2 regions of the Sodalis sp. (in: enterobacteria) genome follow, and region 2 is predicted to be linked to the other one. Evidence: predicted binding sites of a transcription regulator. Region 2 holds the regulator's gene; the other holds the start of a gene.

Region 1 (12,462 bases), 410 kb from region 2:
GAAATAAACCACAACTTCGGAACATTTTGTCGGCAAACGCTTGCCGGTGCGCAGATAAAACGGCACGCCAGCCCAGCGCCAGTTGTCGATGTCGACACGTATAGAAACGAAGGTTTCGGTGCGGCTGTTTTTATTCGCGCCCTCTTCTTCCAAATAGCCGGGGACTTTTCTCCCCTGCACGAACCCACCGGTATATTGCCCGCGCACAGTAGTATCACGGACATTGCTGTGATCAATGGGGCGCAGCGAGCGCAGCACTTTCACCTTTTCATCACGGATACGGTCGGTGGTCAGATCCGATGGCGGCGACATGGCTATCATGCTCAGGATCTGCAGAAGATGGCTTTGGATCATATCGCGCATTTGGCCAGCTTTGTCAAAATAGCCCCAGCGGCCTTCGATGCCGACTTCCTCGGCGACCGTAATCTGCACATGATCGATGGTGCGATTATCCCAATTCGAAGCGAAAAGCGAGTTGGCGAAGCGCAGCGCCAGCAAATTCAGCACGGTCTCTTTGCCAAGATAATGGTCAATGCGGTAAACCTGGCTCTCGTTGAAATATTCCGCGACCTGATTATTTATCGCTCTAGAAGAGTCAAGATCGGTGCCGAGTGGTTTTTCCATTACGACACGACTCGGTTCGGCGTTCAGACCAGCTTCGCCCAGACCTTTGCAGATTGCTCCAAAAGTATTGGGGGGCATAGCGAAGTAGTTCACCGTCACCCGCGCCTGCTGATCCAATTTTTCACCAAGTCGGCTGAAATGCTTGGTCTCGTTGACATCCAGATTGTAGAAATCGAGCCGCGCGCTCAGGTTCTTCCATAATTTGTCGTCAATAGACTCCTTCATGAAGGTTTCTAACGCTTCACGCACCACCTTGGTATAAGCTTTGACGTCCCAGTCCGCACGACCAACGCCGATAATACGGGTTTCCGGATGAAGTGAACCTGCCTTTTCCAGCTGATACAACGAGGGCAACAACTTACACCGCGCCAGATCGCCTTTCGCACCAAAAATAACCAGATCGCAGGCCTGGGCTATGGATGTTACCGCCATGTTCTTCTCCTTGCAGGATTGGTAATTTTATTAAATAGTTAGGGTGTTTTTGACATCGACAGAAACGTCAAAAATAACGCGCCAGAATCCCGTGTTTTGGCAGACTTTGTTTTCGACAGTGTAATTAATTAACAACATTATGGTTATTTTACCGCTTTGAAAGTTAGAGTCATACTTTGGCAAAACACCTAAGGCCATCCGGTTTCGCTGTCTTTGACTACCGGCTCGTAGTATATTTCATTAAATCGGTCATGATTTCTCCTTTATGTGAAATCGGCAAAATCCATGAGCTATACACTTATGAACATGCTGGAAAAGATCAATACTCACTTGGAGTTACTGAGCAAATCCGAACGTAAGGTCGCAGAAGTCATCCTGCCACAAACCGCCATCCATTCCAGCATCGCCATCCTTGCGCGCACGGCAGAGGTCAGTGAACCAACCGTCAACCGTTTTTACCGCCGTTTAGGAAGCAAAGGCTATCCTGATTTTGAATTGCATCTCGCCTAGAGTCTGGTGTAAATCGTAACGTGGATGAAGATGATAGCGTGGATTCCTATACCCCAAAAACTTCAAGTCTGCGATGGCAAGTCTGGAACAGGTTAAAACAGCTTGGATATCGCCGCGGTGAACCGCGCGGTGGACTTGCTTACCCAAGCTAAGAAGACTCCTTTTGTCTTGGCGCTTCGGCAGCGGTAGCGCATGATGCGATGGACAAATTTTTCCGTTTCATATCCCGGTCGTGTACTCGGAAGTACATCGCCTTGCAGCACATGAGTTGCATGAATTCCGGCAAAGGCGATGTCGTGGTGCTGATTTCTCATACCGGCCACACAAGATGTTAGTAGAACTCTCGGTGCTGGCGCGAGAGAATGATGCTACGGTTATCGCCATCACCTCGCCGTGCTCGCCGCTGGCGCTGGAAGCGTCATTGACCCTAGCGCTGGATGTGTCGGAAGATATCAACATGTTTATGCCAATGAAATCACGCTTGGCGCAGTTAACCCTGATCGATGTCCTGGCAACCGGCTTTATGCTGCGGCACGGCGCAAAATTCCAGGGTAACTTAAAACGGGTCAAGGATGCCCTAAAGAATCGCGCTTTAATAAAACGGAACTAGGACCTTAACGAAGGTATCCAGGGAATTTTAGCGCCTTCTCCGGCTGTCTGGCTGCTACGTGGACCGGCCAACGGTCTGGCGCCCCTCCGGAGACTCTTTTGTTGCAACAACACCATTTACCCAAGTTAACGGAGTTATCCATGCCCAGACGACTAAGAAGAACCAAAATTGTCACCACTCTTGGCCCCGCAACCGATCGTGATAATAATCTCGAAAAAGTGATTGCCGCCGGCGCCAATGTCGTTCGTCTCAATTTTTCACACGGCAGCGCGGAAAATCATCTCCAGCGCGCGCAGAAAGCGCGCGAAATCTCGGCCCGTCTCGACCGGCACGTCGCGATACTCGGCGATTTACAAGGGCCGAAGATCCGCATTTCGACGTTTCGGGAAGGGAAAATTTTCTTGAACGTCGGTGACAAATTTCTACTTGATGCGTCATTAGGCTGCGGCGAGGGCGACCGCGAACGGGTGGGCATTGACTATAAAGGCTTGCCTGACGATGTGGTGCCTGGCGATATCCTGCTGCTGGATGATGGCCGCGTGCAGCTCAAAGTGCTGGAGGTGCAGGGTATTCGGGTTTACACCAGAGTGGCGGTGGGCGGTCCGCTATCCAACAATAAAGGTATCAACAAGCTCGGTGGTGGTTTGTCTGCTGAAGCGCTGACCGAAAAGGACAAAGCCGACATCATTACCGCCGCCAAAATCGGCGTCGATTACCTGGCAGTGTCTTTTCCTCGCACCGGCGAGGATCTGAACTATGCGCGCCGCCTAGCGCGTGACGCAGGCAGCTATGCCAAAATCGTGTCGAAAGTCGAGCGTGCCGAAGCTGTGGCCAGTGAGGAAGCTATGGACGATATCATCCTCGCTTCGGATGTGGTGATGGTGGCCCGCGGCGACTTAGGAGTTGAAATCGGCGATTCTGAACTGGTGGGTATTCAAAAGAAACTGATCCGTCGCGCCCGCACCCTGAACCGCGCCGTAATTACCGCCACGCAGATGATGGAATCAATGATAACCCACACAATGCCCACGCGTGCCGAAGTCATGGACGTCGCCAACGCGGTGCTTGACGGTACCGACGCGGTGATGTTGTCGGCCGAAACTGCTACGGGGCAGTATCCCTCCGAAACGGTGTCGACTATGGCCAGCGTTTGCCTGGGGGCGGAGAAGATTCCCAGTATCAATGTGTCCAAGCATCGGCTGGACGTGCAATTTGACAATATCGAAGAAGCCATCGCCATGTCGGCGATGTACACCGCCAATCACCTTAGGGGCATCACTGCCATTATCTCAATGACGGAATCGGGCCGTACCGTGCTAATGATGTCCCGCATTAGCTCGGGCCTACCGATTTTTGCCCTCTCACGTCATGAACATACCCTGAACCTAACCGCGCTTTATCGTGGCGTGACGCCAGTGTACTTTAACGGCGATTGCGACGGCGTGGCGGCGGCAACCCACGCCACCAATTTGTTGCGTGATAAGGGGTTTCTGGCCTCGGGGGATCTGGTGATTATCACCCAGGGCGACGTGATGGACATGGTTGGCACCACCAATACCAGCCGCATCCTGCGCGTGGAATAACCCAAGGCAAGCGCATCACGGTATTATTCGTACGTAACGGACCGTCCGTAACGGACCGTCCGCGGATCGCACGTAATGCAGATAAACGGGTCCGATATTCGTCATCGCAACAGCCATCTTCTAACGACAGTTAGATCATTATTTAGAGTATCTTTCCAGCGCATTCCAGCGCATTTTCCAATAGCGCGCGTGCTAGACGCTGTCGTTGCACAATTACCACCTGATCGGCATCGATCAAATAGATGCGACCGTCACTCTGGATCAGAATATTTCACCGTGATGTATATAGAGTCCACGTGAACCGAGCAGTAAGCAGTAGCGCCATGGTTCTCAGCACATTGCTTTTCCCTTATCGGATAAATCCTCTAAGGTACTGCTGGCAGTATATTTCGTGATCAGAACGTCCACCGGATCGCTGTGTTTGTCACTCATCACGCTGACGCGGGAAAATCAGGCTGATTATTGACCTTGTTCAGATAATGTTGAGCCCGTATGGGGTTGGCGTTCGGCATGCAAACAAAATTAATTCAGACACCATCCTTAAGATCCCTGCCCAATCTCTTTGCGTTTGGCTATCACCTGTTGTTCAATCGGTTTACACGCAATACGTACCAAAACGGTCAATGGCTTATAGAGGGTGTTGCCCTCTGACAGAGTACACGCCGTCCGCGTCGGAAAAGCATAGGAAGTCAGTGCGGCGCTGCTTGACACGAGGATGGCTGAGGCGGATGCGCTCTTCGCTTTGGCCCTCGCCTATCTATAACTACTCGTGGCGCCTTAATAATGACCTGGTGTAATACATCTTAGCGAGGATCTATTCTCTTCTGGGTATATTTCACCATTATTTCGTTAAAAACGCGACTTTCTAAGAAATCGATTTCTTTCTGATCCAATATCGTCCTGGCGAGCGGTTTATCGGCATACAGTAACGTCAACGTTGTCATTACCGTCAATCTGTCATACGATACGGTAGTGTTGTCAATATTTCACCTGACTGTGATCCATCATTTTTATCATACTAACAAGCAGCCGCCAATAACTCTCTAGCGTTTAATTCTACAAAGAGCAGGGTTTTCATAATAAAATAACTGATGTATCTATTTGTAATCGTCCATTCGACTTTGCCGGAAACACACGTCCGCAAAATTCGATGAATTTTCTATTGCGCCAAAGATAAAGTAGACCTCAATAAATGGCCGCCATCGAGTCATTGATCCGAGAACGCGATTTCCTAGCCCTATTGCCACAGGATTGCCAGCGTGAATAGCTACGGAGAATTAATTGGACAGGTTTCGCAATCTTTTCTCCGACGACGGAACCCGAAAGCTGGTTGTAAATTTTAACGGCGTCGACTGTTTCAAGCCAGTCGGTAAACAGAACGGATTTCAACTAGCGAAAACCCGCTACAGAGAAAGCCAGGTGTCCTTTTGTTAACCACAAATATTTCTTCACGTATTGGTTTACCAGTCAGCCACACAATGCAGTGGATATTGGCGCGCACATTGGTCTGATGGCTAAGGTGATTTATAAGCACTTGAATCTGAAAGCGGACGGCGGTAAATTTATTCCCGCTATCGAGGAATTGGAGCGCGACATTACCTATATTCCTAGACTTGGATTAGGCCGCGCTAAATGTCAAAAAGGAGACGAACTCTATTATCGCAATACATCTTCTTTGTAGCGTAACCGCAGAGTGGTAGTACGCCCTTTATAGAATAATATGCAAAGCAAACCTGGTATTGTGGTTTTGCGCGCATTGTAAAACAAGTCACCGTAACGACCCTGCCTTGCACAGGCCGGCTGACACTCGTTCAAACGGCCTGTGCCGAAGACGGGCCGCTACGATTGCCCCTCTCACAAGCGGATTGCGCGATCTCCTGTCTCGCCAAGCCTGTACAGGGAAGTGTAGGATCACGCGGCTGCCCTCCCTTCTAGCGTCAGCGCCGTTGCCGACAGAGGGCGGCTGACACAAGCGGATCGGCGAGCGAGAGCCTCAAAGCCGAACGCCTAGCGCAATACGACACTGCGACTTGCGCGCAGGCCAGTAGGCTGAGGTATCAGCGCCATGGCCGTAGGCGCCGATCGCATGGCTGTGCCGCTGTCCTGCAAACGACCACCGACAAGTGGGCAGATATGGCACCAAGGCTCTTCACAAGACGTAGAGGTTCCCCTGCCCGTTGGGGCAGTCTGCCATTAAGCCCATAGCGCTGAGGAGAGGACTGGCGCGGCGCGCAGGTCGCTACCCGCCTGAAGTAAACCGAGCCTAAACGAGCTTTTAATTGATAACAAATCTTATTCCTATTTATAATAAAATCATTTTTCCGCTCTCAGTTAATTTGGAAAAAAGATGGAAGTAGTCAAAAAGAACAGTCTGGAAGAAATTAACGGTACGATCCCCGTTCCGACGGGAAAGGGCGGATTTTTTAGAAAACTGTTTGCTTTTTCGGGGCCTGGTGCATTGGTCGCGGTCGGTTATATGGATCCAGGCAACTGGATAACTGCGATTCAAGGCGGAGCCCTCTACAGCTATCTTCTGCTGTCCGTAATACTGATCTCCAGTCTGATTGCAATGCTGCTCCAGGTCATGTGCGCCAAATTGGGTATAGTCACGGGAATGGATTTAGCGCAGGCAACGAAAGCCCTGATCGGCAAGCGCACCGCCGCCACGCTCTGGGTCACCACCGAATTAGCCATTATCGCTACGGAGATTGCCGAGGTCATCGGTAGTGCTATCGCGTTAAATTTACTTTTCAAGATCCAGCTGTTGTTGGGTGTGATGATCACCGTGCTAGATGTGTTTCTCCTGCTGGTATTGATGAAGTTTGGTATCAGAAAAATCGAGGCGCTGGTCTTTACGCTCATTGCCGCAATCTTTATTATTTTTGCCTATGAGGTGGCACTTGCTAACCCAGACTTGGCACAAATTGCCCACGCGTTAATCCCACAAAGAGAGATCCTCACCGCGCATGTAGCGGGCGGTGATTCCGCTTTCTTCATCGCGTTGGGGATCGTAGGAGCCACTGTGATGCCGCACAACCTCTACCTCCACTCTTCCATCGTGCAATCGCGTCAATACAACCGCAGTGACGAGCGGGCGGTGAAAGAAGCTATCTGCTACGCGACAATTGATTCCAATGTCCAATTAGGATTCTCCTTTATCATTAATTGTTTACTACTTATTCTCGGCGCCGCGCTATTTTTTGGTAAAGACCCGGACGATATCGGCCGTTTTGCCCAACTATACGATGCCCTGCAGGATCACAGCATGGTTGGTGCCATTGCCAGCGCCACCCTGGCAACATTATTCGCCGTTGCGCTGCTGGCTTCCGGGCAGAATGCCACTATTACGGGGACCTTAACCGGGCAAATTGTGATGGAAGGCTTCATTAATTTCCGTCTCCCGCGGTGGCAGCGACGCCTGATTACGCGTCTGATTGCTATTTTGCCGGTTGTGGCCTGCATCTACCTATGGGGAGATAAAGGGGATATGGTTGAGAAACTTCTGGTCTATACCCAGGTCTTTTTGAGCATCGCCTTACCGATTTCAATGATTCCGCTGCTGTATTTAACCTCATCCAGAAAGCGAATGGGCAGATTTGTCAATTGCAAACCTTTTATGATACTCGGCTGGCTGGCCACAGCAGTGTTAGTGGTCTTAAATCTCCAGCTCATCATCGAAACGGTGCATATGCTGTTCGGCTGAGAAACACTGCTGTGGATAGGCCAGATTCAGTTGCGCAACAGCGTGGCTGCAGCATTGCGCGCAGCTGATATATATAGTGCAACGGAGGAGCGTGTTCAAGTGAAAGTGAATCCCATAACAATGCCAAGCCAAACGCGACAGCACGCTAGTTTTCGCGCTTTTGCTCCGAGTTCTCAGCGAAGAGGGGCGCTTATAGGGGTTGGGATCGCGCCAGGCTTGCGGGTTTTAAGCAGTTTTAGCACCCAGGTATATTGCTCAGGGTTTTGACGTACTAGTGCACCGCTTCATTCATGCGGCACGCCAACGGTAGCATCATTTGTATCCGTTTAATGCGTCCATTGGCGAAAGAATAATATGCAACAGGCTGATGTTGCCGTCGTAGAGCGGGAATGGCGGAACGACCGTGGCACGGCAGACTTTCATTAGATGGCTGAAAGTCGGTAGCGTCATTGCTTTTTGGGTGGCAAAGAAATCCACAAACTTACTGTGCTCGGTACCGTGAACCTGATCTAGTAAATAATATCCCAGTACCCCTGGCGCACCGAGCTAATAAAGAGTTTGCATGGCGCCATTTTGGCCGCGCGCCGTCATTAGCATCCTTGACACATCCACCGCCCAACCGTGAGGCACCAGAAAAATGATATTGCGCTCCTCTCTTTCTGAAGCCGATTTAGCAATTTGTGCCATGCCACCGCTCGCGCGCCAGCGCTGGCTTTTGGATTGCGGCAAGTCACGCAGGTGAACATGTCGTCTATAATGGTTTTCTAGGGCGATTTCATAATTGACTTCTACGCGAAGGCGCGCCTTGTGCGCAACGCGACCAAACGCGCCCAGCACGGTCTCGCAGCCGTGGCGGGTCCAGGTGACGGCGATGGCGCCCATCCCCAGCCAGACGCCACAATAATGCAGGGTATGTGATGCATTTTGAATGTCGGGATGAACTCTATCTATCCCGTTTCGCTTATTTTCCATGCCTGCCTTTCTTAATGCTTGTCATCGCGCAGTTGTTACCATGGCTAACCGCATTGTAAAGACAAGCAGCCGATACAGGAATGTCAGTTTAATTGCAGCTGAGGTAACATCTGTTTGACTTGGGCGAGATATTCGGCGCGATCGCTGCCGATCAGCCCTTCGGTATGCGGTAGTTTGGCGGTCAGTGGGTTAACCGCCTGCTGGTTGATCCAGACCTCATAATGCAAATGGGGGCCGGTTGAGCGCCCTGTATTACCGGACAAGGCGATGCGATCACCGCGTTTCACTTTCTGTCCCGGCTTCACCAACAATTTCTTCAAATGCATATAGCGGGTCATGTATTGGCGGCCGTGGCGGATGGTCACATAGTTACCAGCGGCGCTATCTCTTTTGCTAACCATCACCTCGCCGTCGCCCACCGCTAGTACCGGCGTACCGACAGGCATGGCAAAATCGACGCCGCGATGTGGCGCGATACGGCCGGTAACGAGGTTAAGCCTGCATGGATTGAAATTGGAGGAAATGCGGAATTGTTTCGCGGTAGGAAAACGCATAAAACCACTGGCGAGAATAGCGGCATCGCGGTTATAGAATTTACCGTCATCCGCGCGGAACGCATAATAATCTTTCCCGCCAGTCCGTAGGCGTACGCCGAGTAGTTGACTTTGGGCGCTCTTGCCGTCCAGCACCTCCCTCGAGGTTAGAACCGAGAACTGATCCCCTTTACGCAACTTGCGAAAATCCAGCTGCCACTGCAAGGCTTTGATCACCGCGTTGATATCACTGCACGTCAAACCGGCTGCGCGCGCGCTGGTAACGAAACTGCCATTGAGCTGGCCGGTCAAGGTGGTGTTTCGCCACTTTCCTGTCATATTGGCGATACTTTCCTTGAACCCGCCATTCACGCGATCATAGGTGCGCGTCTCACGGCGAGAAACATCCCAGGTCAGGCGCTGCAAATCGCCCTCGGCGGTCAGCGTCCAAGAGAGGGATTGGCCTACCTTCAAATTGCGCAACACGGGGTTTTGCTGAGCCAGCGCCGCGACGTCGGCGATATCGATGCCGTATTGAGTGAGGATACTACTTAGTATATCGCCAGTGGAGATAACATACTCATGCACGCCGACCTCCCCTACCACTCGTTCGTCCAATTCATCCTTTGGAATATCTTCATCGCTGTTCGTGGTGGTCTGGTCGAGGGGTTCACTGGCCTCTGGCGTCAGCTCATGTAATTGATGGTCTTCCAGCGGAATGATGCGACTAGCGGGCCGTTCCACTACCGAGGAATAGATATAGGGCCGCCAAACGGCGACGGCTAAAGTGACTATGGTCAGCGACCCCAGCATGACACGGTGGGGTCGCTGCAGATGATCAAACGCCAGGGCGAAAGAGCGGGCTATCTGCTGCACTAATAATTATCCTTATGTGTTCTTCCCCAGGCAGCTCACGTACTGGTTGGCCAATTGCGACAGAAAGCGTGCGTAGCTTCCCTTGTCTAAGGCGATACCCATCCCAAGCGTATCCAAGGTGCCAATATGCACGGATGTCCCATGGGCGACGGCGTTGATAACAGCTGGCCTGAATTGTGGCTCAGCAAAAATACAGGTCGCTTTTTGCTCAACCAACTGTGTTTTGATTTTGTGTAAAGCCTGGGCACCGGGTTGTATTTCCGGATTGATGGTGAAATATCCTAATGGCGTCAGGCCATAGTATGTTTCGAAATACCCATACGCATCGTGAAATACGTAATACCCTTTAGCGCGAACAGGCGCCAGCATTGTAGCGATATTTTTGTCATTTTTTGTCAAGACGGCGTTGAAAATTCGCAAATTATCATCCAATTGTTGTCTCTTTTCTGGAATTAACTCCAGCAGACGGTCATGGATTGCCTCAGCCGTGCGCCGAGCGATGGTCAGCGACAACCACAAATGCATATTATATTCGCCGTGGTGATGGCCATGATTTTCATGCACTTCTTCACCGGCTTTTTGCAATAGCGGCTTAACGGATGGCAGATTAGCCAGGGTAATGCGACGCGCAGCAGGTAGCGAGGCGGCTGATCTAGAGAGAAACGCCTCCATTTCCGGCCCTACCCACACCAGCACATCGGCTCTTTTTAACCGCAGCGCATCCATTGGCCGCAAAGCATAATCATGGGGTGAAGCGCCATCGGGTAACACTACCTCCACCGGCATAACGCCATCGGCGACGGCAGCGGCGATAAATCCCAGCGGGCGGAGCGAGGCAACAATCGCCGCCTGCGCGTTGATGCCCGCCGCCATCCCTAACGCGGCGCCAAGGCCGACGAAACGGCAGGTACGACCAACGGCGCGAAGAAAAACGGCGGGATAGGATACAGGCACGGCAATATTCTCATCGGCAACGAAGCAAATTGTTATGTTATAATAACGCGGTAATTTAACAACCGTAATTATCATGACCGATTTGGTAATTCTGAAACACATCGGCGTCGCCTTTGGCCGTAAAGCGGTGCTGCACGATATCTCTCTCAGCCTGCGCACCGGCCATATTCTTACACTGCTAGGCCCGAACGGTGCTGGCAAGTCGACGCTGGTGCGGGTGGTACTCGGGCTTATCGCTCCTACCGAAGGGACTCTTAAGCGCCAGCCAAAACTGCGTATGGGGTATGTCCCGCAAAAAATACATCTGGACCCGACATTGCCGCTGACGGTGGAATGCTTTATGCGTCTGCGTCCGGGCGTCAAGAAAAGCGATATAGCGCCGTTGCTGGCGCAAGTGCAGGCGCAACATCTGCAGACGGCACCCATGCAGAAACTTTCCGGGGGAGAGATGCAGCGGGTGCTGCTGGCGCGCGCCCTGCTCAATTCACCACAGCTATTAGTGCTTGACGAGCCGATGCAGGGTGTGGATGTCAATGGTCAGGTGGTGCTGTATGATTTAATCGACAACATTCGCCTGACCCTTGGTTGCGCAGTGTTGATGATATCGCATAATTTACATATGGTGATGGCGAAAACCGATGAAGTGCTGTGCCTTAATCACCACATCTGCTGTTCCGGCACGCCGGATGTCGTCTCGGCCCACCCGACTTTTATTGCCATGTTCGGCCAGCGCGGACCAGCGCCGCTCGCGATCTATCACCATCATCATAACCCTGCCACGACTTGCAGAGTGAAGTCGTGATGCCCGCACAGAGAGCCTGTCGCCATGATTGAATTATTACTCCCAGGCTGGTTCGCCGGCGTGCTGTTATCGCTGGCAGCCGGTCCACTCGGCGCCTTCGTAGTATGGCGCAAAATGTCGTATTTCGGCGATACCCTCACCCACGCCTCACTCTTAGGCGTCGCTTTCGGCCTGTTGTTGAACATCAATCCGTTTTACGCGGTGATTGCAGTTACGCTGGCGCTGGCGTTCGGGCTGGTATGGCTGGAACGCTTCCACCAGTTGGCCATCGATACGTTATTGGGCATCATGGCGCACGGTTTGCTCTCCCTTGGCTTGGTCGTGGTAAGCCTGATGCAGAGGGTGCGGGTTGATTTAATGGCCTATCTGTTTGGAGATCTGCTGGCGGTCACGCCGCAGGACATTGCACTGGTGGGTGCGGGTGTCGCGGTAGTGCTGACGCTTATCTTGTGGCAGTGGCGCGCGCTGTTATCAGTGACCATCAGCCACGAATTGGCCCACGTAGACGGCATCCCTCTGCTCCGCGTTAAGCTGTTGTTGATGCTGGTCACCGCGCTGACCATCGGACTGGCGATGAAGTTTGTCGGTGCGTTGATTATTACTTCGCTGCTTATCGTTCCCGCCGCGGCGGCACGCTGTTGTGCGCGTAGCCCGGAGCAGATGGCGTTATACGCTACCCTCGCGGGTGCGCTGGCGGTCACCGGCGGATTGGCCTTTTCCACGCTCTGCGATACCCCGGCCGGCCCATCTGTCGTGCTGTGCGCCTGGGTGCTATTCATGCTCAGCCTGAGCGTCAAAGTGCGCACTTGACCACCGATGGCGGTGCAGAGCGCCCTGCTATCGCCGCCTGAAGCCACTGCGGC
Region 2 (12,462 bases):
TTCTGGTTGCCGATATGGACGCTGCTCGGGCGGCTGCACGCTATCATCGAAACCCTGGCACAGCGTATCGTCGCCGATCCGTCTCTCCAGTTGCCGGTCTCGTTTCCATTCGTTAAATTCATGCTGATAGTCATAAAACAGCCGGTCCACCCACCCGATCACGCTGGCAAAACGTCGCCAGGTCATCGGCCAGATGACACAGATGTTGGCGGATAAATCCGCCTAGCACGGCTTATATCGTGATCCATCCACTGCTGCGGCGTGGCGATAAACACCGCCAGCACCCGCGCCTGAGGATCCTGACAAAACCGTATGAAGCGCAAATTATCGTGCATGCGTACGCCGTTGCGCAGCCAGACCAAATGAGTTATCACACTTCCGTAGGGTTAATGTCCGTAACGTAGCAACAGCGCTTCTGGATAGGGTTCAAATAGCGCTGTTGCGCGAACCAGGCTTATATTCGGCTATATAATTATAATTGTCGCGAGTGAGGTACTGGTAGCGGTGCGCCGGGTCGAATGCGTCAAGCAACAACCAGCGGGCCCATGCTGGCGACAAAGGAGCCAATACGCCGATACAAGGGTTTGGGTAGGCACGAATTTCACCGTTTCCGCTGACGGGCAATGACATATTGGACGCCGCTCCGCCAGGACGGGTTAAACGCAGCCAAAACGGCCAGGAGGATGCCAGGTGGTGGTGAGTACTTTTCAAGGTTGCAAAGGGAGTTTGCGAAGCGCATTCGCTTGTCATGCTGCTCGTGATAGCCTGACTAATGGCCAGAATGTGGATTCGTTGAAGCTATTGCGCCAGGCGCGGCCGTGGTGTCCCGAGGTGTAAGCTTTTGCCTGGCTTAAGCCGCAATACATAATATTGCGACATTAATTATACTATAAATTATCTGGCAGGCGGGTTTCCCGGCGCGGAGGGCGATTGACCATCGGCGCCTCTCCATTGCTAGTAAATTAAATTTAAGAGTGCCGCAAACTTCTTCTATCAGCTCCGTTGGGAGCCACATCGCCAGCATAAATATACTCAATCACACCACGTTTGCTATTGGTATTGGCAATGACCCACAAGGCGTACTGAACACCTGTTTGGGTTTAGTCTGGTAGCCGCTTGCAGTGGCGTTTGCTTGTCGCCGGCAATACATGCGGGTACGACTGTGCGGTGTTTCGGTAGACGCGAAGGCCTGCGGCGACAAGGTGTATAGGATGGTCAGCATCAGCATGAAACGATCCACCACCTTTATTGCAAAGCATAATCGTCTGAGAGCAATAATTCATGCATTGCGCGAACCCACTCGGTAGAGTACGAACAGATTCCGATTTTTCTGAGGCTTTTGTTGCAAAGTCACCGCCGTTGCGGGGGTTTACGCTTGGTCAACACCGGGGATAGCGATACAGATCTTTATCGACTTCAATAGACCTCATTGTGATCCGTTAATTTCCACATAAATCAATCGCCACGATTGTACAAGTTAAACCCAGGCAACGAACAGCACCAACCGCCGTATCTGCCAGAGGATCGGCTAGCCCGCGCACAACCCTTTTCTCTCATTACAGCGTTGGCGGCACCAAACTCATGCTAGGCTAGGGCTTTTATCCGCAGCATAAAGAAACACTATGAAATTGCATTATCAGCTGCAGGCGGCGCGACAGCCGGAAAAGGGTCTGCCGGTGGTGCCGATTCACGGTTTGTTCGTCAATCTGGACAATCTGGATATTCCAGTCCGCCGTCAACTGGGTGAAAATCATCGCGCGTTGCAAATGACTTGCGCAACCACAGCCTTTCTCCACGCCCAACCATAGGCTACGACGAAAGGCGCGAGATGTGCTGGCGTTACTGGACGCGCTGCTTATGGCCGCTGGACGTCATCTGTCATTCGCGATGGGTGGCAATGTGGCGATGATGCAATGTACGCTGGCGCCGATAGCCTATTATCGTCGCCCTAACGCGCGTCGGCGAGGCTAATGGAACAGGATATTGACGATCCGGGCACCATCAGTTTCTACTGAAATCGTTTGATCATGGGCAATGGTGTTTCGATCTTAACAATGCCTGGAAAATTACTCCGACATTATCGGCCAACAACACTGTCCATAGCTGGGGCCGATACTGTTTATCCACGAGTCCCCATACCTGGTGGTCGCTACCGAGAGACTCTACGTCAGCAATTTTCCCACGCCCATGTAGTGGCCAGATCAGGCCATTGGGTGCATGCCGAAAAACCGGAGGCGGTAGTGCGCGCCGGTGCGCATTTTCTGACGGAAGCATAAACCGGACGCGGCAGTTAGCCATTGTCGCCACCCGCTTTACTGGGGTAAAATGGTTGCTTTTTTGATGCCGGCTACATCCAGAACCGGTTAAACTAACACCGCGAAGGACACTGGCCAGGACTTAGGCCAGCCGCCGGTAACCCCGCCGCTTACGGTTGCTATTCCCTTCATCAACTATGGTAAAAGAACAAACGGACCGCACTACGCTGGATTTATTCACGGATGAATGTCGCCTGAGGAAGGCCGAAAACCAGTCTTCTTCTCGGGATGAGCGGTTCAGAATTGATAAGTGTAACCAGCCACAGCGCCACAAAGTGCGCGGGCTGCGTGGAGTTGAAAATCAATGCGCAGACGGTGGATGCGCTGAATAGATCAGCGGGATATTTTCTCGCGGTGAGCTTATCGAATTTATCCCGCTGGCTGAAGGAAAGGGGGGGTCCCGAAGCAGTGGAGAGTCATTTGTGGTGCAGATCTTGGACAGACTGATCGCTGGCCGCAGAGCAGTCCGGCGTCTGCCTGCTGCTCATCTGTGGCATGAGCGTCATGCCGGACACGGACGGCACAGCGGGAGCAATTGACGCACGCCGGCAGGTATCTCCTTAAGTGAAGGTCTGCTATCATTACCATTATCAGCTTGAGGTTGACGATTGAAGATACTTTTAATTTTATGAGGTGTTGATATTCATGGCGAGTGTAGGCATTTTCTTTGGCAGTGATACCGGCAATACCGAAAATATTGCCAAGATGATTCAAAAGCAACTAGGTACCGATGTTACTAATGTTTTTGACATCGCCAAAAGCAGCAAAGAAGATCTGGAACAGTACGACAGGCTGCTGCTTGGTATCCCGACCTGGTATTACGGTGAAGCGCAGTGCGACTGGGACGATTTTTTCCCCACGCTGGAAAATGTCGACTTCAGTGGCAAGATAGTTGCGCTGTTCGGTTGCGGCGATCAGGAAGATTACGCGGAGTATTTCTGCGACGCGATGGGCGCCATGCGGGACATTATTGAGCCTCACGGCGCCATGCTGGTCGGCCATTGGCCAACCGCCGGCTACCATTTTGAGGCGTCCAAAGGGCTGGCGGACGACGACCACTTTATTGGTCTGGCCATTGATGAAGACCGCCAGCCTGAGCTTACCGCTGAACGCATCGACGGCTGGGTCAAACAGGTTCGCGAAGAGATGAATTTGGCTTAACGCCTTACCGATGTCCAGCTCATGGACGACGTGACACCGCATTGCATGCTTGATAAATAATTCCTTACCCGCTGCGTGGACTGTAATGAAAATGAGTCTCTTTTTCATTTCTGATCGTGAGTTCTATAATGGAGACAGTGATACATTTCGGGCCGACGATTGTTATAGGCTATGTTAGTTATAACTTGATTATTAAGTAACAGGACCAAATCCGCATGACTGACAATAACATCGCATTAAAGAAGGCCGGCCTGAAAGTGACCCTTCCAAGGCTTAAAATCCTGGAAGTATTACAAGACCAGGAATGCCACCACATCAGTGCGGAGGATCTGTATAAAAAACTGATCGATATGGGTGAGGAAATCGGGTTGGGCACCGTTTACCGCGTACTCAATCAATTCGATGATGCCGGCATTGTCACCCGCCATAACTTTGAGGGCGGTAAATCGGTTTTCGAGCTCACCCAGCAACGCCATCACGATCACCTGATTTGTCTGGATTGCGGCAAGGTCATCGAATTTCGCGATGAGTTTATCGAGGCACGCCAGCGCAACATCGCGAAAAAGCACAATATTAAACTGACCAACCACAGCCTCTATCTTTATGGCCATTGCGCGGAAGGCGACTGCCGTGAAGATGAAACTTTGCATGCATGACATAGACGATCCGAACGTCGTAAAATTCTGATACCCCCTACACCGTCAGGTTACCGCCATACAATCATGACCTGTATACACCCCATACACCACCTTGCTGTCTATTTTTCCGAATTAGTCTTTCACCCAATAACCTAAGAAGTTAACTTCTTAGGTTATTGGCAGTGGGCTTATATGCCGATAAATCATTATCAGGCCTTAGCCTGACCCTACCCTCAAAACTGGGGTATCCTGCAACCCCTCCTCTGCCGCCCACGGCTGTGGCATCACTGGAAGCCTCTCCCACCGTGCGAGCGCCGCTCACGTCTGAACCCAACGGCGTAAGGCAAGTAAAATAGTTACGCCAAAACACAACGGCAAGGAGTTCACTCCCGTACCGTCACGCGCCAGCAAAACGCCCAACACGACACTGTGACCGGTGAATGCCCGACCAACAAGCAACCCGGGCTCCCGCCTAGACGGCTATACAACCCACAACGCGATACCGCGCTCGATGCTGCATACCCGTCTAGGCGGGAGCCCTCATCGCCGGTGACCCTCAAAAGTCCGCAAAATCCCGTCGCGGCAGTGGTGAGCTAAGCTCCACCACGGACGACGAAACCTTTACCGTTGACGGCACGCACCCAAGGCGATAGTTCTCTCTTGTATGCGCAAATCGATCATGAGGCCCTGCCCACGTTTCGCCCAACGTGGTATCACGTTCGTTCCCTGCGACAAAACCGTTTACACCGCTCTGCACGGTCCTTAGCCCCCATCTCTGACGCCTATAGCTCCCAAAAGGAGAGGGTGCATTCCTGGATCCATTTTGGCGTCGAGAGAAAAACATGCGGTGTTCGAAGCGTTGACATCCCGCGTTAAGCAACTGGTGGGTGACGAGGTGAACCCGTGCAAATATGCACCCCGATGCATTTTAGATAGCAGCTACATCTTGGCCACAAACCCAGCCATTATCAGCCACGCCTTAGGCACACAATTCGCGCGCCTAACCCGTAACGCCCCTCCTGCGCCAGAAACGAAAAAATCACGGCGCGGGGATGGGTAAGATCACATCCAGGCTTTATCGGCCCAGGTGTCGCGCAGCCCCACAGTACGGTTGAACACCGGATGGGAGGAGCTGGAGTAGCGGCTGTCAGCGCAAAAATAGCCTTCGCGCTCAAACTGAAAAGGTTCATCCGCACTGGCTGTCGGCACGCTGGCTTCGACAAAGCCCTGACGAATAACCAGCGAATCCGGGTTCAGAGTAGAGAGGAGATCTTCCGCTACTGCCGGGTTGGCCTCACTAAACAACCGGTCATACAGACGAAACTCTGCCGCAATGCCGCGAGTGGCCGATACCCAGTGGATCACACCTTTCACCTTGCGTCCGTCGGCGGAATCTTTACTTAACGTATCGGGATCGTGACGGCAGATGATGGTGGTGATCTGCCCATTGGTATCTTTTTCTACGCGCCCAGCCCTAATCACATAGGCATTGCGCAGGCGGACTTCCTTACCCAGCACTAAACGTTTGTATTGCTTGTTGGCTTCTTCACGAAAATCGGCACGATCGATATAGATTTCGCGGCTGAACGCGACCTGGCGGATCCCCATCTCCGGTTTATTGGGATGGTTTGGCATCGTGATATTCTGTTCATACCCCGCCGGCAGGCTTTCGATGACTACCCGTACGGGGTCGATCACCGCCATGGCGCGCGGCGCGCGCTTGTTTAAGTCTTCGCGAATACAGGCTTCCAACGCGGCCATCTCCACATTATTGTCCTGCTTTGTCACACCGATGCGGCGACAGAATTCGCGAATCGAAGCTGCCGTATAGCCGCGGCGGCGCAGACCGGAAATGGTCGGCATACGCGGATCGTCCCAGCCATCGACAATTTTTTCCGTCACCAGCAGATTCAGCTTACGCTTGGACATAATGGCGTATTCGAGATTCAGTCTGGAAAATTCATATTGCCGGGGATGCGCATCAATGGTGATATTATTCAGCACCCAATCATACAGCCGACGATTATCCTGAAATTCCAGGGTGCATAACGAATGGGTTATTCCTTCCAGCGCATCGGAGATACAGTGGGTAAAGTCATACATCGGATAAATGCACCAGGCGTTGCCGGTCTGATAATGACCGGCGAATTTAATGCGGTACAGCACCGGGTCGCGCATTACCATAAACGGCGATGCCATATCGATTTTCGCCCGCAGGCAAGCGCTGCCCTCAGCGAATTCGCCGTTGCGCATTTTGGCGAAGAGCGCACGGTTTTCTTCCACGCTGCGATCCCGATAGGGACTGTCTTTACCCGAGCGCGTCAGCGTGCCGCGATATTCGCGAATTTCATCCGGCGATAATTGATCGACATAGGCCAGCCCTTTGTCGATAAGCTCTAATGCATAGTCATGTAACTGGTCGAAATAATCTGAGGAGTAGTGAATGTCACCGCTCCAGTTGAAACCCAACCACTGCACGTCATATTTGATGGAATCAACATATTCCCCGTTCTCTTTCACGGGATTGGTATCGTCGAAACGTAAGTTGCATTTGCCATGATAATCCTGGGCGATGCCGAAATTGAGGCAAATGGACTTTGCATGGCCGATATGCAAATAGCCATTTGGCTCCGGCGGAAAACGGGTATGCACCGATGTATACTTCCCAGAAGCCAGATCTTCGTCGATAATTTGACGAATAAAATTAGTTGGGAGGGCTTCAGCCTTACTCATGTTGATATTCCTCTACACAACAGCACGACATTCATTGCTCTTATGTTCCAACATGCCACGCCAGGACACAATCGCTTGTTAGAGAAATTCTCCATTACGGTTTACCGGAACGGCCGGTTGGTGCGGTTAAGGCATCGCGCGAGGCGAGGAAAAGACAGAACAGAAAACGCCCGGCCCTCTAACGTGGTAGCACAGGGGCGTGAACAAATGATTGCTGATAACGCCGCGGCCCGCTGGCGTTGCGCCACGTTGCCGCTTATCGGGCACGATTACTTGCCGGAAAATCCGGCTTTGACCACCCACTACCATGGTATTATCGGTAGCGGTCAGTGCGCCGAGCTCCTCCATGTCACTCAAGACCGCCGGGCTTATCATTGAGCGCGCGTTAGCGTTCAAGTAGAGTAAGGTCCAGCTACAGAATAGGCTGTTCTTCCGCAGCTAAACGGCTGCGGCAGCGTGCGGTTCAACGACAGCCTGGAAGCGTTGTCTATCGAAACGCTGGAAACAATGCAGGCCGTCCCAACCAGCGCTCTGGCCGCACCAGTTTCCTGCCGACCCCGAGATTACCAGTACCGATGATTTATGCGTCTGGCGATGGAAGTGATGCGTGCTTTTGGCGCAGCATAAAAGGCGTGGGGTTGCGTTTAGAAGACCCGTATCTCAGCCCGGCCAGAAAGGCACCCATGACCTGGCGTTAATGCATGCGCCAACGGAAGAGATGGTAGAATTTCCTTGCGCGAACAGCGATGTGATCAGCAAAACAGCCCTAAGCCGATGGATCCCGGGCGATCCATCGGCTTAGGGCTGTCGGTATTCGTGTTGCCATTGATCATTCTGACGCCACCTATAATCAGGCCAAGACGGGGTTTGCCGCTGGCGTCAGCTTCGCTACCCATCTGTTTAACGCTATGTCGCCGCTGGTCTCACGCGAACCGGAGGATCATCGGCGCCCTGTTCGAGGTCCCGAAATTTACTGTAACATTATCTCCGACGGCCTTCACGTAAACCGGGCCAACGTGCGTAACGCCAAACGCATCAAGGGCGATCACCTGGTGTTGGTCATCGATGTTACCGCCTCGACCGGGGCCGAGAATATTGATCGGTTCATTTTTGCCAGCGAAACAATATACTATCGCCATGACCTGTGCACAGATGGGCGCGGTACCTTCAGCGGCTCGGCGCTTACCATGATTGAAGTGGCGCATAATAATGTCGAATATGCCGGTATTGCGCTGGATGAAGCGTTGCGCATGGCCGCCCTTTACCCGGCACAGGCGATAGGCGTGGATGCGAGGTTAGGGACGCTGACGGTGGGCAAAATCGCCAATTTAAGCACTTTCATACCTGCGATTATAAAATCAGCAAAATTATCGTTCACGGCAAAAAAGTTTGGCCATGAGCGAGTAAGCGATGACACCGAACGAACAGATCCCGATAGGCAGGCAATATTGACCTTGTTAAATAATTGAATAGCGCGGCGATCTACCGTCTCATCGATCAAGTGAGGCCTATTTCCCGCATCCAGATAGTCGAACAGAGTCAGCTCGCGCCCGCCAGAATCAGAAAGATTACCTACCAAGGGCTGGCGCGGCTTGATTCGCGACGTGGATCAGTGAGCGTCCACCGGCGGCAGACGGGCGATCTCTATCGTGGCAGAGACCCGCGCCTTCCAGGCTATTAGCGTGCACCTCGGCTGGCATGATGCGACGATCATGTTCTATGATTTGATCGGCAAGGCCCTGATGGAGGCGTGCTTTCCGCTTTCGCAGCGGACACAGCAGACCTTAGAGCTGGCGCTCATGGAGGAGGCTATCGCCGACTTCTCGAACAGGTGCAACGTAAAATCCGCGAGCTTATTGCTATCTCGGTGATTTTACCGGGCTGGTCGATCCCTTCTCCGGCATTATCCGCTACGTGCACCATATCCAGGTTTACCATTTATCCTTGATCGAGCAGTTTAGAACAGCGCTTCAATCTTACCGCGTTTGTAGGCTATGAAATACGCAGTTTGGTGCTGGCGAAGCACTATTTTAGTACAATCCAGGACTGCGCCGATTCTATTTTAGTACGTCTGCACCGCGGTATTGGTACGGGGATTTTGATTAATGGCAAGATATTCCTTGGCAGCAACCGGCAACGTCGGTGAAATGGGCCATATTCAGGCCGACTTTGGCTGTCTGAAAACCATTGCCGCCAATGTCGCAATAGAGCAACAGGTGCAACGGGTGCGTCTGTTGCTCATCCATGGTTATGCTAGGAAACTGACGGCAGACAACTGTCAGATAAAACCACCAGCAGGCAGCCAACCGCTGCGACTGGCTTGTGGTGGAAGTCATCGAACAAGTGGGGCGCCAATTAAGTAAAGTAATCACCATGAGCATCAACCTGCTCAATCCGCAAAAGTGGTTCTGACAGGTGAAATCGCTGCAGCTCACAAAATTTTGCTACCGGTGTGCAGCGCTGTATCGACAATCAAGTACTGCAAGCCTTCCGGCAAGGTTCCGGTGTTATACGCGCTACGCTTAACGGTGTTCCGCTAAGTAGTTGTTGAAAAACGATTCGCGCATGCACAGCTGATCTACTCAAACGCGGCGCGTGGCGCGGTGCGGACATTGCTTTTTGGCCAAAGATTGCAACATCGTTGCACCTTACCTTAAGGACCGCCTAGCGACGCGGCCCTGACCAGCTTGCTCCGTGATGCTTTTCCATTCCATCGTTCAGATGGCCCGTTTGACCTGTGGGTCATGGCCCGCCGGAGGTAAAACCATTCTCGAATTCGCGATGAACGTGCTTTTTCTTCTGCTTTGTGCTGTTTATGTAATTTACCATTTTATTAGATATTATTTGTCTGATAGTGTTTAGCGTAAATATTGAATTGTTAGACCGTTCTGGTGCTAAATCGTTGCTTAACGTAACGGCGCAATCGGCGACCGCCGGGATTGATCATGAGGAAAAAGCTATGTGTTCTATTTTTGGGGTACTGGATCTGAAGACCGATCCGGTCGAACTACGTAAACAGGCGTTGGAATGCTCCCGCTTGATGCGTCATCGCGGCCCAGACTGGTCCGGTGTCTATGCGAGCGATAAAGCGATATTAGCCCATGAGCGTCTGTCTATCGTCGACGTCAATACCGGCGCTCAACCTCTTTATAACGCGGCGCACACCCATGTACTGGAGGCCAATGGTGAGATCTATAATCATCAGCTTATCCGCGAACAGCTAGGCAATCGCTACGCTTTTCAAACCGGTTCCGATTGTGAGGTAATCCTGGCTCTATATCAGGAAAAAGGTCCGGAATTTTTGGATGAACTGCGCGGCATGTTCGCTTTTATTCTGTACGACACGGAAAAAGACGCCTATTTGATCAGCCGTGATCACATGGGAATCATTCCTCTGTATACGGGTCATGACGAGCACGGTAACTTGTACGTCGCATCGGAAATGAAAGCGCTTGTTCCGGTCTGCCGCGCGCTACAGGAATTTCCTCCTGGCCACTATCTCTGGAGTCAGGACGGCAAAATGCGCCAGTACTATCAGCGTGATTGGTTCGATTATGATCGGGTGAAGGACAATGTTACCGATAAGGCGGCGCTAAAGGCGGCACTTGAGGAGTCGGTGAAAAGCCATCTGATGTCCGACGTGCCTTACGGGGTACTCTTGTCCGGCGGGCTTGATTCTTCCATTATCTCCGCTATCACAAAAAAATACGCCACCCGCCGGGTAGAGGGCCGGGCCAAAAGCGAAGCCTGGTGGCCGCAATTGCACTCCTTCGCCGTGGGCCTGGAAGGATCGCCCGACCTGAGCGCCGCCAGTAAAGTGGCGGCGGCACTAGGCACGGTGCACCATGAAATCCATTTCACGCTGCAAGAAGGGCTGGACGCGATTCGCGACGTGATTTACCACGTCGAAACCTATGATATCACCACCATTCGCGCTTCGACTCCAATGTATTTAATGTCGCGCAAGATTAAAGCGATGGGCATTAAAATGGTCCTATCCGGCGAAGGAGCCGATGAAGTTTTCGGCGGATACCTCTATTTCCACAAGGCGCCGAACGCGAAAGAGTTCCACGAAGAGTTGGTGCGTAAGCTACAGGCTCTGCATATGTATGACTGCGCCAGAGCCAACAAAGCGATGTCCGCGTGGGGCGTTGAAGCGCGTGTTCCATTCCTGGATAAGCAATTCCTGGACATGGCCATGCGAATCAACCCGCAGGATAAGATGTGCGGCAACGGTAAAATTGAAAAACACGTTTTGCGCGAGTGCTTCGCCGATTACCTGCCGGAAAGCGTCGCCTGGCGGCAAAAAGAGCAGTTCTCCGACGGCGTGGGTTACAGCTGGATCGATAGCCTGAAAGCCATCGCCGCGGAGCAAATCAGCGATCGGCAGTTGGCCAATGCGCATTTCCGTTTTCCGCACAACACGCCCACTTCCAAAGAAGGTTATCTGTACCGGGAAATGTTTGAAGCGCTGTTCCCACTACCGAGCGCCGCGGAATGCGTCCCGGGCGGTCCATCCGTGGCCTGTTCTTCCGCCAAGGCTATTGAATGGGATAACTCCTTCAAAAAAATGGACGATCCCTCCGGTCGTGCGGTGAACGTACACGCTTTAGCCTATTGACGAGCGGCCGCCCGCCAATCTGTCGAGCAGGCCGCAGGTGGGTGGCCACTAGGCCTCTGCCCTCGACGTAGGTCGGCAGCCAGCGGAACTCCCATCGCCGTAGGGCATGCTGAGCTTCCGCTGACGTTTTCATGAGGCGAGGTGGTGTCGCTTGTGGTTTGCCCTAACGCCAGCCCATTGCCGCGCCAGTCTGCGCTAGGGCGGCGAGCTTATCTCGTGCTGAGCTTCGTTCGTGGGTAATTCCACCCCCAGCGAACAGGAGCTCTGCCGCCCACGTTAATCGTCCTTGTTACCCTAGTCAAATTACCCTAATGCCGACCCGCGATTTACGCCAGGGAGCACGGAAAATCATTGCGTTAGTCATTTTATCGTCAGGTTGTTCATAGCCGGACAAACTGGCCCGCGCAATGCCTGTTTAGCGAAATAAAGGGGTTGACTGAAGTTCGTTAACTCCGCATAATGCGCCCCGCGAATGTAGGGCATGCGGAAAGTTGGCTACGTAGCTCAGCCGGTTAGAGCACAGCACTCATAATGCTGGGGTCACAGGTTCGAATCCCGTCGTAGCCACCACGCTTTGCGGGAGTGGCGAAATTGGTAGACGCACCAGATTTAGGTTCTGGCGCCGCAAGGTGTGCGAGTTCAAGTCTCGCCTCCCGCACCATTGTTTCCGTTAACAGCAAATGGGGTATAGCCAAGCGGTAAGGCAGCGGGTTTTGATCCCGCCACGCCCAGGTTCGAATCCTGGTACCCCAGCCAGAACATCACGTAAAATTGGGGTATCGCCAAGCGGTAAGGCACCGGATTCTGATTCCGGCATCCCCAGGTTCGAATCCTGGTACCCCAGCCATATCTAGCCCGCTCAGGCTGTAATATAGAGAACGCTCCTTCGTAAGCGTTCTTATAGCTTAATATATTGAAATTAATATAATTTAATTTCATTGTGTTCATTAATGTCCATCTTTGTTCTCAAAGCCCCGTTTTTTCGAGGCTGCAT

What was found. The regulator Fur, encoded in region 2, represses iron uptake genes when iron is present. The targets are predictions, from matches to a motif close to ATAATAATGAGAACNACTATCAA.
Region 1: a site for Fur is predicted at 6,039-6,061, ahead of GPOALKHO_RS01980 (Nramp family divalent metal transporter). Genes of this name have one in related genera too.

The regions. Positions count from the first base shown of each region.
Region 1 covers NZ_CP132913.1:359,689-372,150, reverse strand. The annotation lists gene zwf (glucose-6-phosphate dehydrogenase) at 1-1,056, opposite strand, end outside; partial or broken gene hexR (transcriptional regulator HexR) at 1,357-2,184, shown strand; gene pyk (pyruvate kinase) at 2,317-3,759, shown strand; partial or broken gene GPOALKHO_RS01985 (N-acetylmuramoyl-L-alanine amidase-like domain-containing protein) at 5,192-5,440, shown strand; gene GPOALKHO_RS01980 (Nramp family divalent metal transporter) at 6,107-7,462, shown strand; partial or broken gene GPOALKHO_RS01975 (lauroyl-Kdo(2)-lipid IV(A) myristoyltransferase) at 7,634-8,434, opposite strand; gene mepM (murein DD-endopeptidase MepM) at 8,518-9,843, opposite strand; gene znuA (zinc ABC transporter substrate-binding protein ZnuA) at 9,856-10,797, opposite strand; partial or broken gene znuC (zinc ABC transporter ATP-binding protein ZnuC) at 10,871-11,631, shown strand; gene znuB (zinc ABC transporter permease subunit ZnuB) at 11,624-12,409, shown strand.
Region 2 covers NZ_CP132913.1:765,028-777,489, reverse strand. The annotation lists partial or broken gene GPOALKHO_RS04275 (FAD-binding domain-containing protein) at 1-374, opposite strand, end outside; gene GPOALKHO_RS04270 (hypothetical protein) at 427-750, opposite strand; gene GPOALKHO_RS04265 (hypothetical protein) at 1,037-1,222, opposite strand; gene GPOALKHO_RS04260 (hypothetical protein) at 1,623-1,808, shown strand; gene GPOALKHO_RS04255 (hypothetical protein) at 1,831-1,971, shown strand; gene GPOALKHO_RS04250 (hypothetical protein) at 2,028-2,276, shown strand; partial or broken gene ybfE (LexA regulated protein) at 2,453-2,762, shown strand; gene fldA (flavodoxin FldA) at 2,961-3,476, shown strand; gene fur (ferric iron uptake transcriptional regulator) at 3,692-4,132, shown strand; gene glnS (glutamine--tRNA ligase) at 5,177-6,847, opposite strand; gene GPOALKHO_RS04225 (hypothetical protein) at 6,890-7,225, shown strand; gene GPOALKHO_RS04220 (amidohydrolase family protein) at 7,636-8,316, shown strand; partial or broken gene GPOALKHO_RS04215 (ROK family protein) at 8,313-9,398, shown strand; gene asnB (asparagine synthase B) at 9,807-11,468, shown strand; tRNA gene GPOALKHO_RS04205 (tRNA-Met) at 11,962-12,038, shown strand; tRNA gene GPOALKHO_RS04200 (tRNA-Leu) at 12,045-12,129, shown strand; tRNA gene GPOALKHO_RS04195 (tRNA-Gln) at 12,150-12,224, shown strand; tRNA gene GPOALKHO_RS04190 (tRNA-Gln) at 12,241-12,315, shown strand.